DNA from 2 places in the Zooshikella sp. RANM57 genome. Region 2 is predicted to be linked to the other one. Evidence: predicted binding sites of a transcription regulator. Region 2 holds the regulator's gene; the other holds the start of a gene.
The links. Region 2 encodes FliA, which starts transcription of late flagellar genes. Its sites were predicted from a motif close to CTAAAGTTNNNNNNNNNNCNGCCGATA; they were not measured.

Region 1 (17,269 bases), 400 kb from region 2:
ACAATGCTCATTTACCTGTTTGCTAATAACCTGTCCACCCGCTTCATCCAGCGTATGCAGGTGTAAATAACGTGCTAACTGTTGTATGGTGGGATAGGCAAAAACAGTTTGCACGGTGATTTGTGCATTTAAGCGCTGCTTTATTTCTGAGACCATTTTCACCGCCAACATTGAATGTCCGCCAAGCTCAAAAAAGTCAGCCGTAATACTTAACTGCTTATGTCCCAACAACTGCTGCCAAATCTCACACAGTGAAATCTCTAATGTGTCGGTAGGTGCCGTATATTCTTGGGTAATATAGAAATCACTCTGTTTAGGATCTGGTAATAAGTGATGGTCAACTTTGCCATTAACTGTTAATGGTAAAGCATCAATAATGATATAAGCAGCAGGAACCATATAGCTTGGTAAGTGCTCAACCAATTTCATTCTTAATGCAGTGATGACATCTGTTTTTTCCACATCCACTGCTTGATTATCGTCGCATTTAACTGGATTATTAAGAATAATATAAGCCACGAGTTGCGCTTGTGGTGTATTCGGCGCATGCAACACAACACAAGCCTGATTAACCATTGCTTGCTCTGTCAACGCAGACTCTATCTCCCCAAGTTCAATTCGATAACCACGCAGTTTGACCTGATTATCTGCACGACCTAAAAAGCAGATATTGCCATCCGCTAATACCCTGACTAAATCCCCAGTTCTATATAGACGCAGCTTATTATTATCAGCAAAGCTATAATGAATAAAACTTGTCTCATTAAGAGAAGAACGATTTAAATAACCTCTCGCGACCCCTTCTCCACCAATATACAATTCGCCAACCGCCCCTTCAGGAACAACACGTTGCTGACCATCCAGCACCACTAACTGTACATGCGATAAGCCCTGGCCAATAGGTACATTTTCTCCCTTGAAGCCTGCTGGTACCTTATAAATACTGGCAGCTATTGTTGCTTCTGTAGGTCCATAGGCATTTAACAAATCACAATGACTCACTGCCACACTGGCAGCCCACTGTTGTGCAAAATGAGCATTCAATGCCTCCCCGCCCACAACAATTCGAGCCAATCGAGTTTGCCGTTGCCAAAACTCAATATCCTGTAATACAGGGCTAAATGCTTCCTGCGCATAAACGGGAGGAATATCAATATGCGTTATTTGATGAGTGATCAGCCACTGACGAAAAGCCTCTGCCGACCATAATGATTCCTCACGCATGACTAACGTAGCCCCAACGCCAAGTGCCTCCCATGCTTGTTCTAATGACGCATCAAAACCAATATTGGCAAAGGCCAATACACGGTCAGTGCCATTGAGCTGATACCAGTCAATCATTTCCTGTATATGTCGAGCAAAAGAGTGATGCTCAATCAACACACCTTTAGGTATACCTGTTGAACCCGACGTATAAATAATATAGGCCAGCTGTTTTATATTAATATGCTCCTGCGTTTTAATACTATTCATCAAACCACATACTTCATCCTTAGATTTAATCAAAGCATAATCCGTTAATGCATCGCTGGTATTCAGTAGGCCATCAGACGAAGTTATTAAACGGTGTCCTCGAGTCATTAAAGCAGGCTCTGAAATAATATGCTTAATTTCGGCATCTTGTAATATAAAATGTAATCGTTCATCAGGGTACTTTGGATCAAGTGGCACATAAATCCCACCAGCATACCAAATACCCAACATAGCGACGATCCAATCTATAGAGTGATGCGTTAATACACCAATAGTGTCTTCTGATTGAATACCACAAGCCACCAACTGCTCTGCTAAACGTAAAGCACAAGTTTGTAACTGCAAATAAGTGATTGAATTATTACCTGCTTGTACGGCAATATAATTACTTTGAGCGTGACACTGTGAATTAAATAAGTCGCAAATCGTTTTTGGATACGTCAATAACCATTGGTCAAACTGTTGAGTTAACCACTGCTGCTGTTGAATTTCTGAGTGTAATAAGCATTGGTCTAATGCTTGGTCTGGAGTTGTCGTCAATTGTTGAAATAACTGTAAAAAGCACTGATTAAATTGTGCAATCGTTCCTTCACTAAACAGCTCACGATTAAATTCCCACAGCAGATCCGCACCTTCAGCATTTTTGGTTAATTGCAAACTTAAATCAAACTTGGCAGGTAACTCTGGATAGGGTAATGCTGTAGCATGCTGACCTCCCAAGCTAAAGGTCGTATTTTCATCATCTTCAACCGTTAACATAATTTGAAATAGCGGGTGAAAACTTAACGAACGCTCAGGTTGAATCAATTCAACGACACGTTCAAAAGGATAATGCTGATGTGTATAAGCCCCTTGTACAACCTGCATTGATTCGTTGAGTAATTGATTAAAGGTATGGCACCCATTGACTCGCCATCGTAAAACGACAGTATTAACAAAATAACCAATTAACTCACTAAATGCTGGGTTATCACGATTGGCCATAGGGGTACCCATAACCACATCCTGTTCACCGGTAAAACGATATAAAAATGCAGTAAATAGCGCATAAACACCACTAAATACACTGACTCCCTGCTGTTCGCATAGTTGTTGCAACTGTGTTAGTTTTTCGAGTGATACTTTTGCGTGAAACAACCCTCCTTTATGTTGTAAACGATCAGGCCGACTGTAATCAAGAGGTAACTGATGCAACTTTGGTAAATCAGTAAGCTGTTGCTGCCAATAATCTGCTTGTTTTTTTGCATCATCCGTCATAAGCCACTGCCGCTGCCAGGCCGAATAATCCACATACTGAAAAGGTAATGGTAAACGTTGTTCAGGATGCTTCTCAAAATACTGTTGATAAAAAAACTGTAGCTCTTGAATAAAGAGTGCTACAGACCAACCATCAGCGGCAATATGATGAAATGTAATTAATAATACATGGCCGTTTTCTTCGCCAAGATCTAACCGCTTAACTCTAACTAAATAGCGATCGTCAGTTAAATTAAAGGATTGAAACACTTCTTCATATCGAAGTTTATTAACTTCATTCCACAGTTTATCTGTGCAATTTTTTTTGTTGTGAGAGTCTCTGACTAAGTTAACCACCTGAATTAGATTTTCATGAGGTGGTGGCAAAATTGTTTGTAAAACGTCACCCTGTTCAAGCACAAACTGAGTTCGCAGCGTTTCATGGCGGGTAATAATTTGAGTCAGCGCATAATTTAAAGCATTATCATCAATCGACCCTCGAATATGATAAGCCGCAGGCATATTATAATGCGTACTACCCTGCTCCATGTGATCAAGAAACCATAAACTCCGTTGTGCATAAGATGCATAAAGTTTTTTAGTTCTATCGGCTGATGTCATGACCTCTTTGCTATTCACTTCACTCTGAGCACGAAGAATCTCTTCAGCAATACCTTTAATGCTTGGATTTGCAAAAACATGACTTACTGGAAGATCTACCGAAAATATATTTCGTATAGCACCTACCATTTTCATAACCAGTAATGAATGACCACCTAAACGAAAAAAATTATCTGTTGTCTTCATCGCTGACTGGTGTGGTAATAGCATTTGCCAAATTTCACCAATGCGTCGTTCAGTATCATTCGAAAACAGGTCACACATATTAGTCGGTGATACTCGTTGTTTTTTCTCTACCATCAATGACAAAGCCCGATAATCCACTTTACCATTCACGTTTAACGGAAGCTTATCAACAATATACCACTTTGAAGGTAGCATATACTCTGGTAACTTCTGCTGTAATTGCTCCCTTAAGACTTGAATAATTTTATATTCGTCCTTGATATCAACTATTTTTCCCTGCTGACTTTCATTTTTTGTTATTTCTGTTTCACACACTATAAATGCAATAATACAACGACTCTCATCTTCAACTTCTGTGCTAACAGCAGCCTGGCAAACACCTGTAAGTTGCTCAAGTTTACATTTAATTTCCCCTAGCTCTATTCTAAAACCACGAATTTTCACTTGATCATCTGTTCTTCCAACAAATTCAAGATTGCCATCAGGTAGCCAACGCACTAAGTCACCTGTTGCATACAACCGCTGCTTAGTAGTATCAAAAGCTGATATTTCAGAAAATGGGTTTAACCAACAAAACTTTTTCGCGGTCAGCTCCGGTTGACCAAGGTAACCCAAAGTAACACCATTACCACCAATATAAAGCTCTCCTATAGCACCCAGAGGCAATAAATGTTGCTGCTTATCCAACACATAAGCAGAATACCCCTTTATTGGCTTGCCAATAGGTAGTTTATGCTGCTCCGCTTGATAGGCACCCAATGTAGCACATATTGTAGTTTCTGTTGGACCATAAACATTGATTAACGATACTTTTTGTGACCATTCTTCAGCCACCTGGATATTACACGCTTCTCCACCAATAAAGAGTTGTTGTAATCCACTCCAATACTTCACATCCAAAGAAGGTAATAAACCTGGTGTTAAGAAAGCATGAGTGATACCTAATTGATTTACTTGCTCATTTAATAGCCATGGATCATAATTGACTGACTTTGGTAGCAAATAAAGACAAGCTCCGGAGTAAAACGCTACCCCCCACTCAAGTACAGATGCATCAAATGTTATTGCTGCAAACTGTAAAACACGACTATTTGGATTAATACTAAAATATTCCACCGACCGAAAAAGATTGATGACATTAGCGTGAGAAACGAGTACACCTTTTGGTTGCCCCGTTGTACCCGAGGTATAAATAGCATACGCATAATTCTCACTGGGAACGGGTCTTTCACGCTGTAAATTTTTCTTAGGTAATTCCTGTAGCTTTTTATAAAAAAGCTCATCATCAATAATGCAAACAGAAGTATCTTGACAGTCTGGCAATAATCGATCAAGTGTACGTGAAATTGCTTTTTCTGAAATAATACACTGGCATTGGCTGTCATTTATAATATACTTCAAACGCGCATCCGGTAGTGCTGTACTTAACGGCAGATAACCAGCCCCTGTTTTTAATACCGCCATCATTACAATAAATAAGGCGGGAGAACGTTCGAGATAAATACCCACTAACTCATTAGACTTAACACCCTTATTTACCAAGTAATGAGCCAGCTGATTGGCCTGTTCATTAAACTCTTTGTAAGTAATAGTCTTACCGTCAAAAAACATAGCCGGGTTATTCGGAACTATCTCTGAGTTATGTTCCAACCAGTGATTTAAGTAATCAGTTTTATACTCAAACAGAGCCTTTTCATTATTTACACCATGCCCTTGAACCAACGCTTTTTTTATTATTTTTTCTTGTTCATCCGACACTTTATTCTCGACAATATTATTTTTCACATAATCAGGAAGAATATTGTCAGTATCTAAGGGATTTACAGACCAACTCAGTAATTGTTTATACTCATCCAAACAACAAATGCTGATATCATCAAGCAATTTGTCTGAATTTTCGGTCATAAATGTCCAAATTTTTAATAATCTTTTTGCTAACAGTGAGATTTCTAACGGTGCAAAAAAATCTTTACGATACGTGATAGCTAATTGTTGTCCAAAACAATCACCATGATCCAATATTCTAATATTTAACGGACAGTTTACGTCATCAGTATAGATATCATCTAACCGATATAATAATTTGTTAAAATCAGTATCTAAAGCAAATGTATTATAGGAAAATAACACATCAAATAATCGTTCATTAATACCACTCATATGTTTAATCTGACTGGTGGAGACATATTGATGACGATAAACTTGTTTAACGACCTGAGCAACGTGTTTGATTAGATCGCTACAAGATTTTGAGTGGTCAACGGTAATATAAAATGGTAATACGCCTGCAAACATTCCTACAACATTACGTTGATCTTTTCCTTTACGTTTATGTAATATCGATCCAAGTGTAATAATAGACGACTGCTGATAAATAGAAAAATGAAGGGCTAATCCAGCCAAACACAGTGCAAGAGGTCCACCGATATTCAACCTAGTTGAAGTGGAATACATGGCTTCTTTTAAAGAGCTTGGCATAGCACAACAGTATTTTTCCACTCCTTTATTGAATTTTCCCATATATTTTAAGGGTAACAACTCAACATTAGGATAGTTAGATTGAACTGTTTTCTTCCAATAGGCCTCACTTCTTTGGTAGGCTTCCGTCTTACAATAAGCTTCACTATCAATGACACAAGGCAAATACTTTAGGCAATTATTCTCCCACTCAAGACACTGCACATTGGCAACATAAGCGTCCCCCAAACTATTGACAAAGTTAATGATACCATAACCATCAACGACGATATGATGTGCTAATACCACTAAAACATGACGCTGATCAGACTCACTTAACAACGCCACTCGAACTAAATCACCACGCTCTAAAGAAAATTCATGTGATATTTCATTCTTTAGCCATGTCTGAAGCTGCTGACTAGGACTTAATGCCTCACTAAAGTCAATAATAGCGAGTTCAGGATATCGTTGTGCATTATACTGTTTGGGTACATTATCAATGATTGTAAACTGAAGCCCTGCAAAATCTAACGACTGAATTACCTGAGAGACTGCTTTTGATAACGCGTCTTTATCCAATACCCCATGCAAGTTTATAGATAAACCAAGCGTGTATTTTGTTGAAGTAGTATCCTGACACTGGTCAAAATAAATGGCTTGTTGCTCTGGGTGAAGTGGGTAGTGTTCAAACTTCATGTTAACTCCCTAATATATCAAGCATAATCGATTACTACGTTAAAATTACTTGTCATGCCCTTAGTGACGATGTGTTATATAAATTAATTAGCCATATGGCAGACAAAAGTCGAAAGCAAGTGGAGTCAATAAATCAAGTCATGACTTAATTTATTGACTCCACTTGCTAAAAATCACTTAGTAAACATATTTTCTGGGATAAAATAAAATGGAAGTGATCATAACTCCAATAGGTAAAGTAATTACACTATTTATCAACTAGTAAAAAGAATGAGTATCTTTTAGTCAGAAGAGTGAATGATATTCATACTATCAGCTCCATGATGCTCACCTGCTTTGCAGACTACAGGCGCGCTAATCCTAAAACAAGCTCAGTTATTCATTAAAACCCTTAACATAGGGTAAAATAAGACGGGTGAAGGGTAACAGAAATCAGCTGAATTACCATCCGTAAAATACGAAATAAATCAAGCTGAGCATTGATGTGTATCAGTCAGTGTAATTATAGACACTACTTCATTCATATAAGCCGTTAATTCAAAATAAACAAATACTAACCTATCTTCTTATAGAGAAAGAAAATAGGTTAGGTATTTAACTAATTTCAGCGTCAATATCAGCTTTCTAACGAAGAGAGTAAATAGTCAGTTACTTCCTGCAACTTTGCTAACTGTTCAGTTAATGTACTTTCCTGCTTCTCAGTGTTTTCTAATTTGACAGGTTCTAACTGACTCAATAATTTAGCTAACAGTTTTCCTGGTTGCTCAAAAAACAGGCCTGCTTTGTGGTGTGCACTCTGTAAGTCTTGACCAAATTCAGCTAATTGGGCAACAGGAGAGCGATTATTTAACGAGTGCAAGCCTCCACCATTAGCTGAAGCATATGCCTGCTGCATCTGTTGTACTTCAGTTTGTTGCAAAGTAAGAGAAAACTCGCTGAGTGTAGAAGCATCAATTCCCAACGACAATGCCTGATCGAATGCGCCACTGACATCGCCATCAAAAAAATCGTTGGCTAATGATGTCACATCAGATAATAACTCATTGATAGCATTTAATTCCGCTTCATTTAAATCGCCTTCCACTCGTAGCTGAAATCCGCTTTGATACTGCATTTGACTATAAGTTGCGGCAGCTTGTCCTTGTTGAAAGGAGCCATTCGACGTTGATAGTTGTTTAAATGCATTTATAGTCACCACATCGCCTTCTTTCGTGGTAACTTGAAAGGAAAACTGGTTATCTAGCTGGTAAAATTGCTGATGACTACGAAGGGTGACAGGTTGAGGCTCCCCACCTAATGCCGCTTCACTTAACGAAATTTTATCCGCATTACCCGTAAATTTATTGTCTAGCTCATCCAGTCCAGTTGTGACTAGATCATAGCTAGTATCAATATCAGCTTCTAAATTGGGGTTTAATAAGCCTAAAGCCTTAAGGTCTTCTCGCGCCTGATCAAATCCTTTTGCCACACCTTCTCTGGCTTGGCCTAATAAATTTTGCAAACGTTCGTTATCAGCACCTTCGGCTTGCTCAGCTAATAAACGTTGTTCAACAAACTTTAAAATAGTGTCAGCGACTTGCTCTGGCCGATACCCAGAAGACTCCACTTGCATCGGCTCAGTGGCACCTAATTGCTGTCCCACGCGATGCAATAAGGTATCTTGCAGTAACTGGCGGGTACTTCCTCCAGACTTTGATAACATCATTGCCTGACGACTGGTTGCCGTTTGCTGATGATGCTCGGCATGTTCTGGCCGCATTGATTTCAGTAAGTGCCCTGGTGCGATATTCATTGATGTAACCCTCCACATCGCTCTCTATGACACTGACATCCCCCAAACATGCCCTAAAGAACGCACTGTTTAGTCCTCTATAAACTTGTTATCGGCATATGCCGCCTATACTTTAAGGCTGCTATACTCATTTAAAAGTCATCAAAATTCATTGGAAACTCATTCAAGCCATGACGGCTCCGTCCAAGCAACGAATTCACGATTTACTGCAACAATTAGGCCTACCTCTTGATGCTTCACTACACGATGTTAAGCAAGCTTATCGACAGCGCGTAAAAACCTTACACCCCGATAAAAATCCAGGACAAGATACCACTGCTCAGTTTCAACAGCTGCAACAAACCTACCAAAGCCTGGTACAGTATTACCAATACGGGTCACACTCTTCTCCAACCCAGTCTAGCCCCCACTACTCCAAAGAAGAAATCACTACTCCAGTATCATTTACTGATCAAGACTCACAATCTCCCCCCCCCATTCCTAACCCCGTCATTAAACAAGTCATCGTGTGTCGTCGTTGTCGTAAGGACAAACAAGGACTACGTTATCGCCGTTGGCTGATGGTTACAGGTATCATCTTTATCACCCACCAGAAAACAGTTTCTGGTATTTGGTGCCAGCGCTGTAGCGCTCGCTTAGCACTCAAGTTTAATCTATGGAATTTACTACTGGGTTGGTGGAGCCTGACTGGCCCTTGGCACTCTATTCGTGGCTGGTGGATAAATACATTAGGAGGAGTAACCCCCCTTGCCGAAAATAGTAAATTAGAATATCGATTGGCTTTGCAGCATATTGCAAAAAGCCGGTTTAATGAAGCTATCGGTCACTTATATTGGTTAAAACATTATTGTCAAAACCAAGCTATGCAAGACAAAGTTAAACAATTATTACATCAATTAGGTGACCCCAGCGAGGCAGTTGCTCAACCGCCAGAATCTACTCATTTCTTTTTTAGCCAGTGTATCTTGCTAAGCTTACTCGTATTGCTTATTAGTCTCCCAATACTCATATGGCAGCAAGCCTTTGAGCCTCTTGCACTCGTAAACAAACCAGCGATTACAGCTAATCCCATTGTTCCAGAAGCTCAACATCAGTCACTTTATACAAGCCATCGTTTGGGTAAACATTATACCCTTGAGCCTGTCGCGCTACTCTCTACACCCGATATTAATAGCGCCATTGTGGCTCAAATAGCTCAGTATGCCCCTGTGAATGTAATCTCTGCAGAACCACAAGGTTGGGTGACGGTATCAACGCCTCAAGGTTTTAAAGGCTTTATTGCTGAGCAGCTTATTGGTTTTGGCAGTCATACCATTGCTAAACGTTATCAATGCCATCAGTATCCAGGTCCGCGTCCATTTAACGGCGAATTACTAGGACAAAATAATGGTAAAAAACGTTTATCTATCGAAAATCCTCATCCTAATGATGCCATTGTTTTATTTAGACAACAGAATAAAACCGTCCAACTCGTCTATGTTTATGCTCAGCAACAAGTTGATGTTCAACGCTTACCTAACCGAATTGACAATATAATTATTCGCCATGGGCTATTTTATAATCACGCCTGCCAGACGTTCACTGCCAACTTAGATGAACGGAAAGAACCTCTTACCCTTATTAGTAATCAACAGAAGCTAAAATTATAACACTCTTACATTAAAACAATGATACAGACTATATAGACGACGAATACCGTCTAAATAGGTCATTTTTACGCTAGAGTAGTTACTTAAATTTTCATACAATCTCTACGTTAGTTCGAATTGATACTAAAAATTTGGATAGGGAGATTCAATTGTGAATAAACACTTAGTAGGTATCCCATTAGCGTCACTTATACTTACACTATCTATGTCTTCTATTGCTGAAGAAACTATAGATACAAGCTTTTCTAATATTGAAAATGCACTGATGGCTCCTGCCTCCGATGCTGAGTATAAAGCCGCAGTAAAACTAAAAGCCATGCGGTCATCAACTGCACAACTATCGGATGCTGCTCTTAATGCTGCACGCCCACCTTGTTATAGTGCATTACCAGGTAAAACCAATCAATCTTTAATCATGGTACCACTGCCCGATAACCAGGTAGATCTTGATGCAGTTTGTCATGTTGCTATTAACAGTACCTGGCACGCAGGCGGAGTCGCAAAAGGTCATTATTACTATCAGAATTGCGGACAACTGGACAATAAATTATATGGCGGCGGGTATACATCGTTTGTAACTGAGCAGTATTTTGAAGCGAATAGAACAAAGTTCTCTAGCTGTAATGCCACAAATGCTGTTGTCTGTTGTTCACCTCAATTTAGCAATTAATAAATAGAAAAAATGCCCCTCGTTTAAAATAAACGAAGGGCACATTTTTTAATTTTTCCGATGCTCTTTTCATAATATGAGGAACATTTCAGTATTAAGAACTTACTTTACACCTCAACCTCAAATCCTAAATCAATATCACAAGCGGCATATCCACCTCTAATACCCCAATTTTCTGCTGTAATTTCTCGTAGCATAATTTTAATGTGATTATTTGGAATACCAAATGTCTCTAAGTTATTTACGATAGTTTTATAAAGCTGCCTTTTGGCATCACGACTACGACCCGCGAAGCAGTCAATGCTAATATGGGTGTAATATTCAGGTTGCTCTCGATCTGGAGGACATTGAAATCGATGAGACTCATGAACAATAAGCCTAACATTCCGGTCGCCTGGTAAAATTTTAAAACTCTCTCTTAGTGCAGAATGTACAGCCTCCATAATACCTTTCTCTATTTCGGCAGGGTATTGTTGGCGAACTTCAATCAGTACACTTGGCATTATACTATCCTTTTTGTTTAACACACACTTAAGGTCTCAAGTTCACATACGTTATATTTAATTTATATTATACATTGTTAGAAATACTGGACTCATATTCTATAAAGCCTTCTTCTATCGCAGGGAAAATATCCACTATCTCAAAGTAAGGCACGGTATATATTTTACTATCACGTAATGCATCTATTAAAAAATAATAATCTTGAATACTTTCAGTTTCATATACTGCTATATCACTACACTTTGAGCTGAATGCCTCGACATCATATAGTTTTATCGAAACACTTGGATATTTTGAAAAAATATCTGTTTGAATACTTTCAAAGTATTGAGTTCTTTCTTCTCTGCTAAGAGATAGCCATTCTTTTGTTGCATTCATATGGACAAAGAATGTGTATTTTCTTGGCATCACTGACTCCAAACTTATAAAAGGCCGTTACCCTCATTAAAGTTGACTACAAAATACAAAGAGTTTTTTATTTTTTTAAATACTGAGCTTTAGTAAGCTTAAATATATCACATTGTTTACCCATCACTGTTTGAGAGTGACTATAAACCTCTCCTACTTTTAGCGCTACACTCTTTGAGGCTTCATTGTCAGGATGAATGAGACTAATAAGCTCAGATGTATCCAGATAAGTAAATCCCCATTCAATGGCGGCCAATGCCGCTTCGGTTGCATACCCCTTACCCCAATATTCGGGCGCAATACCCCAACCTACTTCTATCCCAGGCCAACCTTCAGGCTCCCAAATGCCTACTCTACCCAAGAAGTCACTCGTTTTTTTATCTTCAACAACCCAATACCCAAATCCCTTTAAAACCCAATGGCCCGCAAGGATAGCAAGTACCCTCCAACTTTCTGCTTTATTTATTGGCTTTCCGCCACCAATATATTTAGCAAAATCAGAATTTGCATTTAGCTTTGCAAATGCATCAGCATCTGCTAATGACCATCCTCTTAAACGAAGTCGCGATGTTTCAATAATAGGGATTTCCATTGATATACTTCTCTTTTTTTCTTTGGTAACGGTTAACACCCAACAGCTATTCTTTGTCAACATAACGTGGTTTTATGTATCGATATGCATAAGGTGACTCTGAAATAGGATAGTCTGCTAATTGTTTACCTTCTTTACTCCAATCCTTTGGCATTAAATCGCCCAAGGGTTGAACTACAATTGGTTGTTGCTGACACACAAAAAAAGGCATCGCAGCAACTGGTGTAAGCGGTACCTGATGGACTTTATCTGTCGTACCCTCTTTATAGTAAAAAATATTGCCTCGGGGATGAGGTCTAATAACACGATAATCCGCAAACAATAACTCATTGTCTGGTAGCCCTTCCAGAGCCTCCACGTTCATTCTAAGACGTACCAATTTTCCGGGTGCTACATTGTTATCAAAATAAGGTTTAGAACAAGTACCTTTGCCATAGTGTGCTTCCGCTTCAGTAATCAGTCTGGATCGAAAATCAGCCACTGAAACTTGTCGCCCACCGACGCCTTTTCTGCGCCAATGGAATTGCACTTTGGCGATTGTAAGGGGGCGCACTTCATCTTCAGGTGAAAACAATGGCACTTGCCGATATGCCTGTAAAAATACAACGGTTTCTTGCCTTGGCCCTCGGACATATTTATGCATATGACGTCGTATTCTTTGAGGCAATGCAGCCATTGCCTGGCGTAACCTTTCTTTCTGGCTATTAAATAACTGAAGTTGCTGATAACTTTGCAAACTTACGTTTACCAACCCAGTCAACCGTTTAGTCGTATTGATATTTTGCTCTGGTGACTTATAAAAATCTGTTAAAATATCAATAATGGCTGCTCGTGTATCATGTGACACGGCGGGTAAAGGTTCAACATGAATTGCGGTAGGCACTTCAGCTTGATCACGGATAGGGATATGACTGGCACAGTAAACCTGCCACTCATTATCATGAGCTAATTGATCGCGTACGGAGTGAGCAACTGCTAATAATTTTTCAAATTCAATTCTGACAGTCTCTCGCAATAAAGACTCTTCAGCAGAAAATTTCGGTGTAGTGATTTGACCAGACATAAGCTCACTGTAATGTCCATTACCAAGAGTGAGCAGTTTTACTGATTAAAAAGACAAAAGCAAGTATACCCTCCTTTAAGAGTGATATTCGTAGAGCTAAGAAATCACTTGTTTAATAAGCTCATCACTTAACCATTGCTGTAAGAGTTGTACGACACGTGTAGTAACCGCTTCAGGTTCATGCCATTGACAAAGATGCTCACATAGTGAGGCAAAATTATGTCCTTGAAGCGTAAGTGTTAACGCCGCACGCTCATCATCATGAATTGAGCGAAAGTTTGTCACTAGCCCCTTGCGCCAAATAATCCAATCTGTATGCTCTTCGGCAATCGCAGGAGGTGTCTGCTGTTGCTCAAGGGCCTGCCATACAGCCACAGCATTTGTCTGCCAGGATACTAATTGTAGCGAAGGAACAAGCTCAAATCGTAATGTTGGCCACTGATCAGCCGTCAATTGTTGTACATGATTAATAACGGCTATTTCACTTCCTGCAGCATCAAAAGCTAGCCTCAAGCGCCACTCCCACTCCGCTAACTCAGCAACAATCGGCATTGCTTGATAATGTGCTTGTTCTCGGACAAATGCGGGTAAATGCTGGCCAAACCAGCGTAAAGAAGGATCTGATGAAGGATGGTAGGTAATATAATCAGACACCAGTTGATTAAATTGCTCATCACCCAATAAAAGACCTAGACAGGGATAATCGCCATCAAGTGCTTCCCTAAGCCGTTGGTGATAAGCATTGGCATATATTGCTAACCCAGGCTGTTCTTTCGCAACATAGTGTTTGATCGGTGTTAACTTGCCTTGTAAATGCGCCAGAAAAACCTTTTGTAAATTCTCCAACTCAACCATAGTGTTGCTCCTGCACACTCATCGTCTTAGCTGGATTTGCAAAATGAAAACGACTTGTTGTTGGTAATACGACAGATGTCTGCTGTTGTGTATAAGTTGGTTCTGCCAGAGTTCTAGCGTAATTTAATTCAGCCAATAACTCAGAGAATGGAGGCATATTATCATCCCGCTCAATCATTGTTGAAACGGGGCCAAATAATTCTGCAGCCACTTTATATAACTGCCATACAGGATCAACGACAGGTGCATCATGGGTATCAATAATGTATTCACCATAATCACTATGACCCGCCAAATGATGTTGCATAACACGTCCTGCTGGTACACCTTTTAAATAATCAATAGGATCAAACTGATGATTTCGTGCACTCACATAAATATTATTAATATCAAGTAATAATAAGCAGTCAGCACGCTCAGTAATTTCGCTCACAAAATCCCATTCCGTCATATCTGACTCTGCAAACATGATATAACTTGAAAGGTTTTCCAATAATATTTGTCGTCCTAAATAATCCTGGACAGCGTTTATACGCTCAACAATATGTTTGATTGACGCTTCAGTATAAGGAAGAGGTAATAAATCATGACTATTGATTCCCCCCACACTGGTCCAACATAAATGATCTGAAATAAATATCGGGTTAATACGATCGGCCAGGGATTTTAGATTTTTTAAATAGTGCGTATTTAAAGGATCAGTACTACCAATCGATAAAGAAACGCCATGCATGGCAATAGGATATTGCTCACGAATAGCCTCTAAAAAATAAAGCGGTTTTCCTCCATCAACAAAATAATTTTCAGAAATAATCTCAAACCAATCAACAGCAGGCTGTGTGGCTAAAATTTCACTATAATAGTCTTTTCGCAAGCCTAAACCAAAGCCATGGAATACTTTTTTCACAGCATGCTCTCACATATATACTTATAATTATCGAGTAAATCACCACGTCATCTATGGTAAAAAATACCTGGATTTTTTTTAAATCCAGGTACACTCGCAAGCATTCAATGAAGGGTTGAAGGTTTCTTGACCTCAACTAAAGGGCACAAACACCCCAACCCTTAGAAACTTAAAAAGGTAAAGCTAATGCTTACTCCTTAACTGTACCACCTTTTTCTTTACACTCTTCTGCAGACATATTCAAATAACCCTGACCTTTACATGAGCCCATACCTTTACAGTCATTCGTGGCTGTCGCACAGTCATTGTGGCCTTTACAGCTATTGATTCCCCAGCATTTCACCTGATCAGCTTGACCTGACTGACCTGCAACAGCTAACTCCGCACCCATCGTAAACAAGCCTGCTGCAGCAACGGCTAATGCAGTACCACTTACTTTTTTCATTGTGCTCATAATAAAGTTCCTAAACTCTGCAATTAATCATTTGCAGCTCAACTTATTTTAAGAAAGACAAGCTTTCAGTACGCTGAAGTCAGCGTTTATACCCTAACTTATAGGCATAATAAGCTGTGCTACAGTTTTTTTGTTCACATGTAAAAAGTCATTCACATTGACTTTCAACTAAAGACAGCTAAGGAAAGAAAAAAATTTCATTGATTTTGGCTATTTTTTTCTTCATATGAAAATAGTCGAGTTTTTTTTGGAAAGCACGTTTAGTATCTACTTAAAATCAATATTACGACATGGTGTACAAACAACATGTATATTTATGATGTTTACTTTTGCTGACTAGATTCATTAAAAAATGGTTTTAGTGAAAACACCCATCAAATGTTAGGATGGTCTATATAAACAACTAAAAAAACGACTTTCCTTCAAAATGAAGTACTCAACATATACAGCAGTGTGGGGTTGTATAAAACAAAGTAGAGGTTAGCTTGCTAGCTACTGTTGATTTGGGTAGCTAGCAACTAGTGTATTGCAGAATGTTAGAAAATTAACCAGCGAACACCATACGCAAGCAACGTTGTGCCACTAATGCCGACAAGGTATAGCAACAAAAACCACCCCCAGGGATGCTGGATCTGATCCGTTGCAGGTTGCTCAATCGATTTTTTCATCATTAATACCCCCCGTCTAAAGTATCCAGCTTTCCGCTAAAGACCTTATAGCCAAACAAGGTATACGCCAAAATCACTGGCACTAATACCAGAACCCCAGGCAAGATAAAGTTTAAACTTTTAGCGGGTGCGATTGCTTCCCAAAGAGTAAGCTGCCAGGGAATTAAAAATGGAAAAACACTCACCACTAAACCTATAAATGACAAGCCAAAGACTCCAATTACCCAGGCGAAAGGCAACCATTCACGCTCAGTGGGGTGCATTAAACCACGCCAAGCACGCCAAAGTGCATACCCTGTCAATACAGGCAAAGGCGCTAGCCAAAGTATATTAGGAAAACTAAACCAGCGATCCATAATGCGTTCGTCCAATAACGTGGACCAACCACTCACCACACACAATAAAACAGCAATGACAGCCAACAAAATAAGTGCAAGCCCACGGCTATGCTGTTGAATCGCCCCAGAGGTTTTCCATACCAGCCACAAACTACCCAGCAAGGCATAACCCACCATCAACGCAAACCCTGTAAAGATGCTAAATGGCGTCAACCAACTCCACGAACTTATGGTGAGTTGCCCCTCTTCCAGCGTTAAGCCTTGCAGTAATACGCCTAGCATTAAACCCTGACAAAATGTTGCAATAGAAGAACCTGCAAAAAATGCAAAATCCCACCAATGCTTACTGGTGGTTGCTTTAAAGCGGTATTCAAAAGCAACTCCACGAAATATCAACGCCCAAAGCATTATCATAATGGGCAGGTACAAATGGCTAAGTACTAAGCTGTAGGCGGGTGGAAAAGCCGCAAAGAGCAAGACGCCTCCCAGCACCAACCATGTTTCATTACCATCCCAGATATGCTTAATACTGTTCATCATCAACAGACGCTCATCAGGCTGATACCAGGGATAAAGAATCCCTAACCCTAAATCAAAGCCATCCAGCACGACATACATAAATACGCCAAAACCCAGCAATAAAAACCAAACAATTGCCCAGTCCATAATCACTCCTTAGGATGGTGTGCCGGTTGTT
Region 2 (15,065 bases):
ATGACTATACGCTTTTACACTGCGAGAGTTTTTATCAAATATTGAAGGAGGAACACCGGCCTGGCTTGCATCCCGCAAACGTGTATCCACAGGAATATATGACTGCCAAATATGATCCATATGTTGTTTACGCAATGCTAATAAACTTTGCACTGAAGCCTGTGTTCGACGATCAAATAGCGTAGGAATCACTAAAAAAGGTAACGCTTTTTTCTGCGACTGACACACCATACTCATGGTATGAAGCATCCTCTCTAAACCTTTTAATGCTAAAAACTCAGTTTGTACTGGCAGGAGCAGACGCTGACTTGCGGCTAATGCATTAACCATCAATACGCCAAGCTGAGGTGGTGTATCCAGCAATGCATAATCAAACTGATCCCATAGATGAATTAATGCCCGAGAAATTACCAACCCATAACCACCTTGATTCGTAATTTGGCGGTCTAATACGGCAAGTGATGTCGTTGCAGGTAACAACATCAAATTACGAAATCCCGTCTCAACAACTAACTGGCCAGGTAAGTAGTCAGGTACTTTGCCCTGATGGCTAAATAAATCGAATAAACTATGTTCTAAATGATCAGGATCATACTTAAAATAACACGTAAGAGATGCATGTGGGTCCAGGTCTAGTAGTAAAACCCGGTAATTTTGCTGAGCTAATAATCCACCTAAGGCGACAACGGTCGTCGTTTTTCCTACGCCCCCTTTTTGATTTGAAATAGTCCAGATTCTCACAAATCCCCCAGCATTCACTTTCCCCATCATTCAACGACAGTTTTTTTATCGCTAAAAACAGCAACAATTGAGCCAAGAATTATTTATGTTAATTGTTAGCATCTGCTCAATGAGCGTACCGCGAAAATTTAATATTCATTACCTTGAGCAACCTGCTTTGTTAAACATCAAGGGGTAGCACCTGCCGCATGAATACTGCGCCTAATATCAAGATTCTTGGAAATAACCAACACGACCCGACGATTCTTTGTCCTGCCTTCAGGTGTACTATTTGATGTAATCGGTTGGAATTGGCCATAACCAACGGCAGCCAATTGCCGGGGATCAACGCCATAACTGGCGAGCAATCTAACAATGGCCGCTGAACGTGCGGCAGATAATTCCCAATTGGTTGGAAACTGATTGGTATTAATGGGCATGTTATCGGTAAAACCTTCAACATGTATTGGGTTCTTATAATGACGTAATATATCAGCCACTTTTTCTAATACATTAAAGGCTTGATTATTCGGTATAGAGTCACCACTGGGGAATAACAGGCTAGACTTCATCTCAATTTCAACCCAAAGCTCATTGCCTGCTACTGACAATAAATCATTACTGATTAAATCTTTAAAACGGTCCTGCACCTGGCTTTCAATTTCAACCAAAGGATCTTTTTCTGGCTCCTGTGGGCTATTAATATCATCAATTGCCATATCATGCTGATTAGGCTCCTGTACAACCTCCTCAGGTTCTTTCGGCTGGCGCGGTGTCAACTCTCCTACTTGAACAGGCTTTAAACTTCGCGCAGGTTCATTAAACACACCATCTAAGGTTTCTGATAACAGCTTATATTTGCCTTCATTGACTGAAGAAATGGAATACATCACGACAAAAAATGCAAAGAGCAAGGTAATAAAGTCTGCATAAGACACCATCCAACGCTCTAGATTTTCATGCTCTTCAATCATTCTACGTCGAGCCATGGTCATTACCTTTTACTTGAGCAGCCAAATATAAACCCGACAGGCATTCTGGCAGGTTTAGTACCTTTCCTTTGAAAAAGAATGCACTCTTACTATTAGATAGGAGGGAGAGAAGATAGTTGTCAACACATATGGCTGGATATTTCACCAGAACCAAAAGATACCTAACCCTCAGGTCAGGTAATAAAACCCTGTAACTTCAGCTCTATTGACCGTGGATTTTCCCCTTCAGCAATGGCCAATAAACCTTCAATTAACATTTCACGGAACTGGGATTGACGATGAACACAGGCTTTTAATTTATTGGCAACGGGTAACAACAATAAATTAGCCATACTCACCCCATAAATGGTTGCCACAAAGGCTGTCGCGATCCCAGACCCTAACTCTGAAGGGTCTGCCAGGTTTCCCATCACATGAATAAGCCCCATGACAGCACCTATGATACCAATAGTAGGTGCATACCCGCCCATTGCTTCAAAGACTTTAGCGGCCTGCAAATCCCGGGCCTCAGCTACATAAAGCTCGACTTCAAGAATATTGCGTAATGCTTCTGGCTCATTACCATCCACCAGCAACTGTAACCCCTTCCGAGCAAAAGTATCTGGCTCGATATCAGCAATAGTCTCAAGGCCTAGTAAACCTTCTTTACGTGCTTTCAAGCTCCAGCCAACCACCTTCGCAATCCCTCCTTCTATATCCAACGAAGGAGGTACCACAACCCACTGCACAATGCTCAGTGCACGTTTAAAATTTCGACTTGAAGATTGAACAAATGCTGCGGCGACGGTGCCTCCTACGACAATGACAGCTGCAGGGCCGTTCAACAGTGCATCAACATGACCACCTTCAAGAAAGTTTCCGCCAACAATGGCCAGTAAGCCCAGAACCAGTCCGACTAAACTGAGCACATCCATGCTCAAATTGCCTCAACAAGTCGCCGTGGAATATCATTCAGGTGAATTACTTCATCAGCCAACCCTGCGCTAACAACAGCCATTGGCATCCCATAGATCACACAACTCTCTTGGTTTTGTGCCCAAACATGTGAGCCTGCGGTTTTAAGCATTCTAGCGCCATCACGACCATCAGCGCCCATACCTGTCAATACAACCGCTAACACTTTATTGTTAAATGCTTTCGCCGCAGAACCAAAGGTGACATCAACACTGGGTTTATAGTTGAGTCTGGTATCCCCCTCTAAAACCCGAACGATACCACCATGCCGGGCATCCACCATTAACTGCTTCCCCCCTGGAGCCAGCAGTGCATGGCCAGGTTTTAATCCGTCATTATCCTTAGCCTCACTGACACCAATCTGACATATCCGGTTTAGGCGCTCAGCAAATGCATTGGTAAAGGTACCTGGCATGTGCTGGACCAATAAAATCGGTACGGGAAAATTACTGGGTAACGCAGTAAGAATGGTTTGTAAAGCAACAGGGCCTCCTGTTGATGTGCCTAAAATCAATAGCTTATGCTTCGCGACGCCACGGTTATAAACCTGAACCGTTGGCCGCTCGGGTGCTGAGGTTACTGGTCTCGCTGCTGGTGCTGGCTTTGCAGCTTCTGCCTTGCGTACAGTTGACCGATAACGACTCCTTGCTACCGCTTTAACACGATCAGACAGCACCTTTTTCAATCTGGTGGAATTACGGGAAATATCCTCAAAATTCTTGGGTAAGTAATCAACCGCGCCAGCTTCTAACGCATCCAGGGTGATTTTGGCACCCTCATGGGTCATCGAAGAAAACATCAGCACTGCGGTCGGCTTACTGGCCATAATCTGCTTTAACGCTGAAATACCATCAAGGACAGGCATTTCATAATCCATGGTAATGACATCAGGACTCAACTCCTTGTTTTTCTCAATCGCTTCTCGACCATTTTGTGCTGTGCCCACCACTTTAATTAGCGGGTCGCCACTCAATAACTCCGTCAAGCGCCGCCGAAAAAAACCCGAATCATCTACAATTAATACCTTTATTGCCACCAGGCATCTCCCGCTTAGTAAGCACCTTTAAATACGTTAGCACACATGTATTCTGCATCCTCTTTGTACTGAGTAAGGACTACCCACTGTGAGCGATCGTCGCCAACCGGAATCGTTGCTGATAATGAAGAGCTGAAGGTTAGACCTTAGCCTGCTACAGACTGTTTGCGTGCATACTGTTTTAATAAGCTAGGTACATCCAGAATTAACGCAATTCGTCCGTCCCCAGTAATGGTTGCTCCAGACATGCCGGGTGTTCCTTGTAATAAAGCCCCCAGGGGTTTTATCACTACTTCTTCCTGACCAATCAGCTGATCAACCACAAACCCCACCCGCTGAGTTCCCACGGAAACAATCACCACATGAGACTCATCCACAGGTTTAGCGTCATTATGTCCTGCCACTAACCAGCGTTTTAAGTGAAATAATGGTAAAGCTTTATCACGAACAATAACGACCTCTTGCCCATCCACCACATTGGTCCGTGACAAGTCCAGATGGAAAATCTCATTAACACTGACCAAGGGTAAAGCAAAGGCCTGTTTTTCCAGAACAACCATCAACGTTGGCATAATCGCCAGCGTTAACGGCACTTTAATAATAATTCTAGAACCCTTACCTTTTTCCGACTCAATATTTATGGTGCCATTTAACTGGGATATTTTCGTTTTAACTACATCCATGCCCACACCCCGGCCTGACACATCGGAGATTTCCTGCTTGGTGGAAAAGCCAGGCATAAATATCAGGTTAAAACATTCCGTATCAGATAATCGGTCAGCGGTATCCTGATCATAAAGACCACGCTCTACTGCTTTGGCTCTTAGCCTGTCTGGATCCATGCCTGCACCATCATCCGCAATAGAGAGCAGGATATGATCACCTTCCTGTTGAGCGGCCAGCAACACATTACCCTGTCGGTTCTTACCACTTTGCTCGCGCTCCTGAGGACTCTCAATCCCATGATCCACCGCATTACGAACCAAATGCACTAAGGGGTCAGCAAGTGCTTCCACCAGATTTTTATCCAGATCAGTTTCTTCCCCTTCCATCTGTAAATTGATTTCTTTTTTCAGGCTTCTTGCTAAATCACGGACTACCCGAGGAAAACGCCCAAACACTTTTTTAATAGGCTGCATTCGCGTTTTCATTACGGATAACTGCAAATCGGCAGTGACGACATCTAAGTTAGATACTGCTTTCGATAATGCTTCATCACTGCTTCGATCACCCAATCGAACGAGTCGATTACGCACAAGAACCAGCTCACCCACCATATTCATGATGTCATCCAAGCGAGCCGTATCAACCCGTACCGTGGTTTCTGCAGGTGGATTAGCATCTTTAACAGGGGCTTTAGGTGCTGCTGCCGGCTTAGCAGCGGCTTGCGCAGCAGGAGTAGGTTTTACCGGTGCTGGTTTTGCTGGTGCCGCAGGTTTACTTGGCGCAGCGCCACCCTGTGCACTGTGTTTCAGTTCCTTTAACAGCTCATCAAAGTCTGCTTCTGGTACTGGCTCACTTTCAGCGGGTTTAGCAGGCTGCTCCGCAGCACTATAGAACTGGCCCTTGCCATGCAAATCATCGAGCAGCGATTCAAACTCTTCATCTGAAATTTCATCACTGGCGGGTGGCTTGGCTTGTTTTTTCTCAGCAGGTTCAGCTGCTTTTGGGGCTTCTGCTGTGGGTTCAGTTGATGGCTGTTCTGGGGCAGGGGCAACCTCACCAGACTCTCCACTAATAGTCTTTTTACCATGCAGCTGATCTAATAAGGCTTCAAATTCATCATCCGTAATTTCATCTGAGTCACTGCCACTCACACCTTCAGCCGCTGGAGGAGGAGTCACCTGCTCTTTTGGACCTTTTTTCGTCTCCTCTTCCTTATCTTGTTCTGCTATGGCATCAAGCAGCAGCTCAAACTCTTCATCCGTGATCTCTTCTTCTGGTGCTTTACTTTCAGCGTCTTCAGTGGGCTTAGCTTCTGATGGAGTTGTTTCTGGTGGTGTCTTCGGTGGTGGCTCAGCGGCTTGCTCTGGTGGTGCAGGCGTAGGTTCAGCGACAGGAGGTTCTGCAGCAGGTGCTTCGGGTTCAGCCTCTTCAGGTTTCGCAAATGTGGTCAGAGCTTCAATCAACGACCTGTCAGCTGGCTCAGGATCTTGACGGTCACGCACCTGGCTAAACATTTCATTGACTTTATCTAACGCCTGCAACACAACATCCATGAGTTCCGGAGTCACTGCACGCTGTCCATTGCGTAAGGTATCAAACACATTCTCAGCCACATGACAGCACTCAACAAGTGCATTCAGCTGTAAAAAACCTGCTCCGCCTTTTACTGTGTGGAAGCCTCTGAAGATTGCATTCAGTAAATCTTTATCATCTGGACGGTTTTCAAGATCAACTAACTGTTCAGACAATAATTCTAAGATTTCCCCTGCTTCAACAAGAAAGTCTTGTAGAATCTCTTCATCAGCATCAAAACTCATGAAATAACTCCCCTAAAACCCCAAGCTGGATAATAGGTCATCAACTTCATCTTGACCTGATACCACATCAGTTCGCTCCTCTGCCCGCATCTGAGGTCCTTCGGCAACCGTTTTATCTTTTTCCTTCGTATCAAAGCGATGTTCAATACCTGTAATTGTGTCAAGCTGTCCTGCCATACGCACTAAATGAACCAGGCTTTCTTCTACTTCAGCCACTAAGTCGACGACTTTTTTAATAACTTGACCCGTTAAATCCTGAAAATCCTGAGCCAAAATAATTTCATTTAAATTGCTATAGAGGGTATTCGCTTTACCTTCAGTGGTATCCAAAAATTCATCAATGTGATGGTAAAGCTCACGAAACTCTGTAGGCTTCATCTGTCGCTTACGAAGCTTCTGCCAGCTTTCACGTAAGCTTTTTGATTTTTCGGCAATATCTCCAGCAATGGGAACACTCTCATCCACCAGGTCCATGGTGCGATTAGCCGCTTGTTCAGTCATTTTTGTCACATAACTTAAGCGCTCAGAGGCATCAGCCATACTGGAAATTTGCTCTTTATCTTCACCCGAAAAGCCTGTATCCAAATGAAAATTCATAATGGCTTCATGCAAGGCCCTTGTCAGACGGCCAATTTCTTTATAAAGACTTTTATCGCGCACCTCATTAATTTCGTGAATAACCTGAATGGCATCTTTTAAATTGCCTTTTTCCAGATATTCCACCATTTTATGCGCACGATTTTTTAAGTCTTCTTCAAACTCTGCTGGTGTCAATCCATCAGCTTGTTTATCTAATAACGACATATCAGCCTCTTAACCACTGGCTTCCACACGCTCAAATATTTTTTCAATTTTTTCTTTCAATACTTGAGCAGTAAAAGGCTTGACTACATAGCCATTGACACCCGCTTGTGCAGCCTCAACAATTTGGTCTCGTTTGGCTTCAGCCGTTACCATTAAAACCGGTAAAGATGCGAGTTTAGGGTCAGCACGAACGGCTTTTAATAAGTCAATTCCCGTCATACCCGGCATGTTCCAGTCCGTGACTAAAAAATCAAAGCCACCACTTTTCAGCAATGGAAGTGCTGTTTGACCGTCATCCGCTTCTGCCGTGTTGGTGAATCCCAAATCTCGCAGTAGGTTTTTAATGATTCGCCTCATTGTGGAAAAGTCATCCACGATAAGGATCTTCATATTTTTATCCAAGGCGACCTCCCTCATGATGCACAGATGCTGCCTTTTAACATCTACTACAAGTCTAGTAGGTGATTATTGGCATGCCAGTTTATTCGATTTATGTTTAGAAAGAGTGCAAAACATTTTCTTACGCAATAACACTTTATAGCCAGAAATATGCACTAAACCATGGCCTTTTAATGACTGGAAGAATAATTAATTAATGATCAATCAGTTAGGTATGAACCTGATGAGCGTTAGACAACATCTATCGTAATTAAAAGGTGTTAGCGTAAAAAGAATACGGTTTTATTAAAAACAGACATTATTCTGGGTGCCAATCAGCAAGTCTTGCACGAAGACGCATAGCGGCTTGTGAATGAATTTGACTTACCCGTGACTCACTGACACCTAACACCTGACCAATTTCTTTTAGGTTTAATTCTTCATCATAATAAAGTGCAAGCACGAGCTGCTCTCGTTCAGGCAAAGTTTGTATCGCTCGTGCTAAATCCTGCCGTAATTTTTTCTGCTGTAGTTCATCAGGAGGTTTATCACTGGTGTGCTCACTGGCTATTGATTCTTGTGGTGCATCGCCAGCATCCATCAGCTCCTCAAAGGAAAATAAGCGACTACCGGACAAATCACTTAACATAGCATAGTAGTCATCTATTGAAAGTGAGAGCACTTCTGCTATTTCATGATCCTTTGCATCTCGGCCATGCTTTGCTTCAATTTGTTGAATAGCGTCAGCGATTCGTCGACTGTTACGGTGAACAGAGCGAGGTACCCAGTCCCCTTTACGAATTTCATCGACAATACTGCCCCGGATGCGAATCGTGGCATAGGTTTCAAAGGTTGCCCCTTTGCTCGCATCATATTTTCGCGCAGCCTCAAGCAGTCCAATCATTCCGGCTTGAATCAAGTCATCCAATTGGACACTGGCAGGTAATCGAGCAGCGGTATGTAAGGCTATTCGCTTAACAAGACCAGCATAACGCTGGACAAGCTGCTGTCCCTGCTGCCCACTCACTTGGGAATATAACCCAACACCTTGCATTGATTTCATCAACAACGTCCGACTTCACAGGACACCAAGGTTTCCACAAAAAATTCCAAATGCCCTCGAGGTGAGGCGGGTAATGGAAAGTTATCAATCTTTTGCGCTATCCCACGAATCGCTATAGCCGCTTTTGACCTGGGATAGCACTCTAACAACGGCCGCTGACGTTGAACGGCTTTACGTAAAGCCTCATCAAAAGGAATAGCACCTAAATATTGCATGGTCACATCCAAAAAGCGCTCAGTGACATTGGTCAGCTTATTAAAAAGCTGCTGACCTTCTTGCTGGCTGCGCACCATATTTGCAATAACCCGATAGCGCATTACTTCATGATCACGATGAAGTAACTTAATTAACGCATAGGCATCCGTGATTGAGGTGGGTTCATTGGTTACCACAATCAATACTTCTTGACTGGCAATCACAAAGCTAACAACAGAACTCGAAATACCAGCTGCGGTATCAATAATCAATACATCCAGTTGATCATTAATTTCACTGAAAGCACTAATCAGTCCTGCATGCTGTTGTAACGATAATTGGGTCATTGCCTGGGTGCCGGAAGATGCTGGGATAATCTTTATGCCTCCAGGACCGTGCAAAAGAATATCGCGTAAATCGCATTTTCCCTCTAACACATCAGCAATGGTGTGTTTGGGTGACAGCCCTAGCAACACATCAATATTGGCTAATCCCAAGTCGGCATCAAGTAACATGACGCGACGCCCCATTTCTGCAAGGGCAATACTCAGGTTAAGCGCTACATTGGTTTTGCCAACGCCTCCCTTGCCTCCGGTTACAGCGAGTACCTGAACTGGATGTTTAATTCCCATCGTGTTGTTCACTCAGACAACAAACATTGCTTGTGATTACCCAACCGCACGCTCGTTAAACAGTGAATGTCCAGAGACCGTCCATTCTTGTTGTACAAGCCATGCTGCATCATCTTCAGCGAGTGCGCCCGATATGGCTACAGCTCGACTCAACAGTGTATGACTACGCGCCAATGCAATATCTTCTGGAATTCGCTGACCATCTGTATAGTAAGACACCGCTAATTGGGCAGCGATCACCATATCTAAAGATTCTCCAAGACTGTGTGTCTCATCCACTTTCGTTAAAATCGTACCCACTGTTTGTTCTGTTGAGTAAGTATTGATTGCTCGCTGTAATACATCGCGCTGGCAGGTCGTGGCCAGCACCAAAAAATTCCTGATCATTGGCCGTACTTGATCAAGTAAATTTAATTGTAGCTGTAAATTATCGTCCTGCGGATGCAGACCCGCAGTATCGATTAAAATCAATGACTTACTTCGAAAAGCATCCAAGGCCTGTTGTAATCCTGATGCATCACTCACCACTCTAATGGGCACATTTAAAATACGTCCCAGGGTTTTCAGCTGATCACAGGCCCCTATGCGAAAAGTGTCTAAGGTAATCAACCCCAGTGATTCCGTACCATGCTTCAGTGCATACCGTGCAGCTAACTTACCGACGGTGGTTGTTTTGCCACTTCCTGTCGTCCCAAGTAACGCAAAAATACCACCGCCCTCCACTAAATCTCGTTTAGTAGTATTCAATAACCGACCAATCTGTCCTAAAACATGACGCCAGGCTTCCTTTACACCAATATCTGCAGGAAGATTTTGCACAATAATGTGACTCCGCTGTGGTGACAGCCCCATTCCCACCAATCGCCGCCAAACCATAGCGGCTACAGGATGAAGCTGGCAAAAATCACCCCAGGCTTTTTGCCCCATCTGTTGCTGAAGCAACATCCGCATACCATGTAATTCTTGTTGCAAATTAGCCAGTAACCCTGGTGCCGCCTCTCCAGTCTGTTCAATGCGCTCTTTTTTAGGCTCACCCAGGGCTTGTCTTTGCTGCCACTGCGACTCAGGATGGTTATGCTGAGACTTATGGCTTTGTACATCCTGATAGGCGCTGGTATTTAGCGATGATTTCGCTTGCTGAGATGGTTGCTGTTGAGCCTCAGATGGAAATGGTTTTGGATTTTTAGCACCCCGTAAACGGTTGGCTTGTTTATAGTTCTCAAGATCAACAAGGGATTGGTGATGGTTTTGCTTCGCCGCGCCAGCTGACTGCATTTGCTGATTGACGTGATGTCCTTGCCAACTGAATTCATTATCTTGAGAAAAGGTACGTTTTGATTTAGAGGCTGATGCGTGTTGAGTGTAAGATGCATCCTTGTGGCTTCGTACATTATCTGAAACATAAGTGGCAGAAGCATGGGTAGGAATAGTCGGCACATCCCTGGCCACCACTAGCTCGATACCTCCAGCTACCCGCCGTTGTTCTAAAATGGTTGCATCTGCACCTAACTCCTGCTTGACCAACTTAAGTGCCTGGCGCATATCAGCAGCAAAGTAGCGTTTAATATTCATAAGCCCTTCCTATGCCGTGCTTTACCTCAGTATCTACCAGCAAACTACTCATGCTGGCCCACACTGGCGACAATCGTTACTTCTTTATTGTCTGGTATTTCTTGATAAGCCAATACATACATGCTGGGTATGCCAAATCGAGCAAATCTGGCTAACATTGGCCGAATCGGACCAGCCACTAACAGTACAGCTGGTTGCCCTGCCATTTCCTGTCGTGATACGGCCTCTTGCAATGAGCGCTGTAGTCGCTCAGCCAGACTGGGCTCAATCACAAAGCCATCTTCAACACTCATACCCGATTGCTTAGCCTGCTGAGCAGACTGCAGCAACATTTGTTCCAACTGTGGCTCAAGGGTGATAACTGGAATCTTATCGGACGTCCCTACAATACTTTGCACTATCGAGCGGGCTAACGCCGTTCTGACAGAAGCCGTTAAAGTGGCAGGATCTTGACTCTTCGTACCCACTTCAGCCAGCGCTTCAGCAATGGTCCGGATATCTCGAACAGGAATTCGTTCAATGAGTAAGCTTTGCAGCACTTTTAACAGCGTACTGTGTGATACTTTGCTGGGAAGCTCTTCGGCCAGCTTGGGTGATTGACGTCCTAACAGCTCAAGTAGCCTTTGCACTTCATCATGACCTATCAGCTCATGCGCATGCTTAAACAGCACCTGGTTTAAGTGGGTTGCCACCACCGTAGACGCATCAACCACGGTGTACCCCAATGTCTGGGCCTGATCTTTTAGTCCTGGTTCAATCCATACCGCATCAAGACCAAACGCCGGATCTTTGGCAGCGATCCCCTCTAGAGAACCAAAGACCTGTCCAGGATTAATCGCCAGCTCTCGCTCGGGATGAACTTCCGCTTCACTGATGGTCACCCCCATCAACGTAATCCGATAGACATTGGGTAACAAATCAAGGTTATCGCGGATATGGACTGAAGGCAGCAGAAAGCCCAGCTCTTGTGAAAGCTTTTTACGAACCCCTTTGATCCGGCTGAGCAACTCGCCGCCCTGGGCTTTATCAACCAATGGAATTAAACGATAGCCCACTTCCAACCCCACCATATCGACGGGGGTTACATCGTCCCAGCCCAATTCCTTGGTTTCAATGGATGATGAAGAGGGCTGAGCCGTTGCCCCTGCAGGCACAACCTGACCACCTGCTGCAGGCTGTACGGCTTTGCCTGGTTCAGCAACGGAGGTCGCGCTGATTTTTTGACGATGATGAATCCACCAGGCACCCACCGCCGCAATGCCTCCCAACCCCAAAAACGCAATATGAGGCATACCAGGGATAGCCCCCATCACCATTAATATTGCCGCAGCAACACCAATTGCTTTAGGTGAAGAAAACATCTGCTGACGAACCTGATGCCCCATGTCTTTAGCATCAGAAACCCGGGTCACCATAATCGCCGCCGCTGTGGACAGTAGTAATGAAGGAATTTGAGCGACTAACCCATCACCAATGGTTAACAGTGAATAATTCTGTAAAGCAGTTTGGAAGGGTAGCTGGTGCTGAGCCATACCAATGGATAACCCCCCAATGATGTTTATGGCTAGAATCAGTAGCCCCGCAACGGCATCGCCTCGAACAAACTTACTGGCACCATCCATGGACCCATAAAAATCAGCCTCCTGGCCAACTTCTGACCGTCTGGATCGTGCCTGATCCTGATTGATTAAACCTGCATTTAAGTCAGCATCAATCGCCATCTGTTTACCCGGCATCGCATCCAAGGTAAACCGGGCTGATACCTCAGAAATACGACCAGCACCTTTTGTCACCACCACAAAGTTGATAATAATGAGGATGACGAATACGACTAAGCCCACCACGTAGTTTCCGCCAATCACAACCTCACCAAAAGACTCGATGACTTTTCCTGCAGCATCTCCACCTGTATGCCCTCGCAGTAACACCACGCGCGTTGAAGCCACATTCAATGCTAAACGTAACAGTGTTGCCACCAACAAAATGGTGGGAAACACAGCAAAGTCCAGTGGTCGCATGCTATAAACGCATACCAGCAAGACAACCAGTGCCAAAGTAATGTTGAAGGTAAATAACACGTCTAACAGGAAAGGCGGTACGGGTAATGTCATCATGGCCAAGATTGCCATTAACAGAACCGGAACCCCTAAGTTACCCTGACCAAGGCCTTTCAGTGTACTCACCAGCATCGTACGATCTGCCACTCAGCCTTCTCCTTGTAGTAAAGGATTGTTGCTTATCAACGTCCGCCCTATCAGCTTGGTATTGGTGTGCAAAAACCTTTCCCACCCATAGCACTATTGGGTGAGAGCCTACAACTTTAGGTCTTATAGGTGTGTACTTGGATAGAAAGTTAGCTGTATCTACACACGACCAAACAGCTTACTGCCATTTAATTGTCGCGACGAAATTCTTCAGGAATGGGATAGTCTTTAGGAGGCCGAGGTTTCTTGCCATAACGCTGCTGTTTAAGCTGGTACACATAGGCTAAAATCTGTGCAACAGCGATATACAAGCCACTGGGTATTTGTTGATTTAACTCCGTGCTATGGTAAATCGCCCTACTCAGTGGTGGCGCCTCTAAGATGGTGACATTCGACGCCACTGCAATTTCCCTGATTTTTAACGCAATAAAATCGACACCTTTAGCAATGACATAAGGGGCATCCGCTTTATCGGGATCATATTTAATTGCCACAGAGTAATGTTCAGGGTTAGTGATCACTACATCGGCTTTTGGCACTTCAGCCATCATGCGTCGTTCAGCCATTTCTCGTTGTAACTGACGGATACGGCTTTTAACTTCAGGTTTACCTTCTGTATCTTTGAACTCATCCCGCAGTTCTTGCTTCGTCATTTTTAACTTTTGACGGGTATCCCAGATCTGAAATGGTACATCAATGGCCGTAATCAGCACTAAACTGATACTCAACAAAATAGCCGCCCAACCGATAAGCCATAAACTGGAAATAATGGCATTGTCAACAGAGGCTCGTCCTAAATGCAAAATCTGGTTCTGTTCCCACAGCAATACCGCTATCGCAAAACAGGCCACAACCACCACTTTGGCAATTGCTTTTAACAATTCCACTAAGGACTTGGCAGAAAACATACGTTTCAAACCCGCCAATGGACTTATACGGTTCATTTTAGGTTGTATTAATTTACCACTAAAAACCCATCCTCCCAGTAAAATAGGCGCCAGAATACCGGCTAACATCAAGGATAAAATTAACGGAAAAATTGAAACAATGGCATCATTCAATGAGGCGCCCAGAAACTGCAGCATCGTCGCCGTATCAAATATTTTTTCCCGCTCTACATCTAAGTTCAACCGCATTATCACGATTAAATGACGTGCCAAAAATCCAGCAGACAATACCAAGCTCACCGAAGCGATAAGTAAAATCGCCATAGTGGTTAATTCTTTTGACCGAGGAACCTGACCTTCTTTCTTTGCATCTTGCAAACGTTTCTGGGTAGGTTCCTCGGTTTTTTCCTGACTTGTATCTTTTTCCTCAGCCATAGGTTATTCCAGGCATCTCAAAATACATTATGCTATTGGGCTATTAAGTCCCTTAAGAAAAGTAACGCCTGTTCACTAAAGGTTAAATATTGATCTAAAAACCCAGTAACCGTTACCCAAACAATAAACAGGCCAAACATTAATGCCATTGGAAATCCCAGTGAAAAAATATTTAATTGGGGGGCTGCTTTCGTCATTACGCCAAACGTTAAATTAACAATCAGTAATGCAGTTACACCGGGGATAGCAATCAGCAATGCACTGGAAAATATCCAACTAAACCAAAGCACTAAACGCTCAGCACTTCCTGCCGGCAACAGATACCCCTCACTAACAGGCATGGTATGAAAACTTTCAACCAATACCTCAATCACCACAAGATGACCATTAACCGCCAAAAATAATAATGTCGTCATAATCAAATAAAACTGTCCCAAGACCGTGACAGTTACTCCATTGGCTGGATCATTCATAGAGGCAAAACCAAGTCCCATTTGCATGGCAATCATTTGGCCCGCCATCGCAAATAAATGAAAAAAAACCTGTAATGCAAAGCCCATTAATGTACCAATCAATACCTGCTGTAAGTTAATCACCCATGCGTTCAACGACAAAGGATCTACTTTAGGCATCGCGGGTAACATGGGCATTAACATAAGGGTAACCGCTAATGCCATGGCTAAACGAATACGCGCAGGCACCATTTGGGC

Region 1: a site for FliA is predicted at 8,554-8,580, ahead of ACQ96U_RS01945 (DUF5610 domain-containing protein). Genes of this name have one in related genera too.

What each region holds. Positions count from the first base shown of each region.
Region 1 is NZ_JBOIUB010000001.1:529,686-546,954, reverse strand. Features, by position in the region: gene ACQ96U_RS01950 (amino acid adenylation domain-containing protein) at 1-6,672, opposite strand, end outside; gene ACQ96U_RS01945 (DUF5610 domain-containing protein) at 7,289-8,464, opposite strand; gene ACQ96U_RS01940 (DnaJ domain-containing protein) at 8,635-10,113, shown strand; gene ACQ96U_RS01935 (hypothetical protein) at 10,265-10,783, shown strand; gene ACQ96U_RS01930 (tautomerase family protein) at 10,891-11,286, opposite strand; gene ACQ96U_RS01925 (darcynin family protein) at 11,354-11,695, opposite strand; gene ACQ96U_RS01920 (GNAT family N-acetyltransferase) at 11,763-12,287, opposite strand; gene ACQ96U_RS01915 (hypothetical protein) at 12,334-13,350, opposite strand; gene ACQ96U_RS01910 (HvfC/BufC N-terminal domain-containing protein) at 13,447-14,205, opposite strand; gene bufB (MNIO family bufferin maturase) at 14,198-15,112, opposite strand; gene bufA2 (BufA2 family periplasmic bufferin-type metallophore) at 15,303-15,566, opposite strand; gene ACQ96U_RS01895 (hypothetical protein) at 16,103-16,237, opposite strand; gene cydB (cytochrome d ubiquinol oxidase subunit II) at 16,237-17,238, opposite strand; gene ACQ96U_RS01885 (cytochrome ubiquinol oxidase subunit I) at 17,248-17,269, opposite strand, start outside.
Region 2 is NZ_JBOIUB010000001.1:128,011-143,075, reverse strand. Features, by position in the region: gene ACQ96U_RS00670 (ParA family protein) at 1-741, opposite strand, end outside; gene motD (flagellar motor protein MotD) at 909-1,709, opposite strand; gene ACQ96U_RS00660 (flagellar motor protein) at 1,886-2,626, opposite strand; gene ACQ96U_RS00655 (protein-glutamate methylesterase/protein-glutamine glutaminase) at 2,629-3,702, opposite strand; gene ACQ96U_RS00650 (chemotaxis protein CheA) at 3,849-6,185, opposite strand; gene ACQ96U_RS00645 (protein phosphatase CheZ) at 6,198-6,989, opposite strand; gene ACQ96U_RS00640 (chemotaxis response regulator CheY) at 6,999-7,379, opposite strand; gene ACQ96U_RS00635 (RNA polymerase sigma factor FliA) at 7,687-8,430, opposite strand; gene ACQ96U_RS00630 (MinD/ParA family protein) at 8,430-9,257, opposite strand; gene flhF (flagellar biosynthesis protein FlhF) at 9,294-10,829, opposite strand; gene flhA (flagellar biosynthesis protein FlhA) at 10,874-13,018, opposite strand; gene flhB (flagellar biosynthesis protein FlhB) at 13,222-14,355, opposite strand; gene fliR (flagellar biosynthetic protein FliR) at 14,388-15,065, opposite strand, start outside.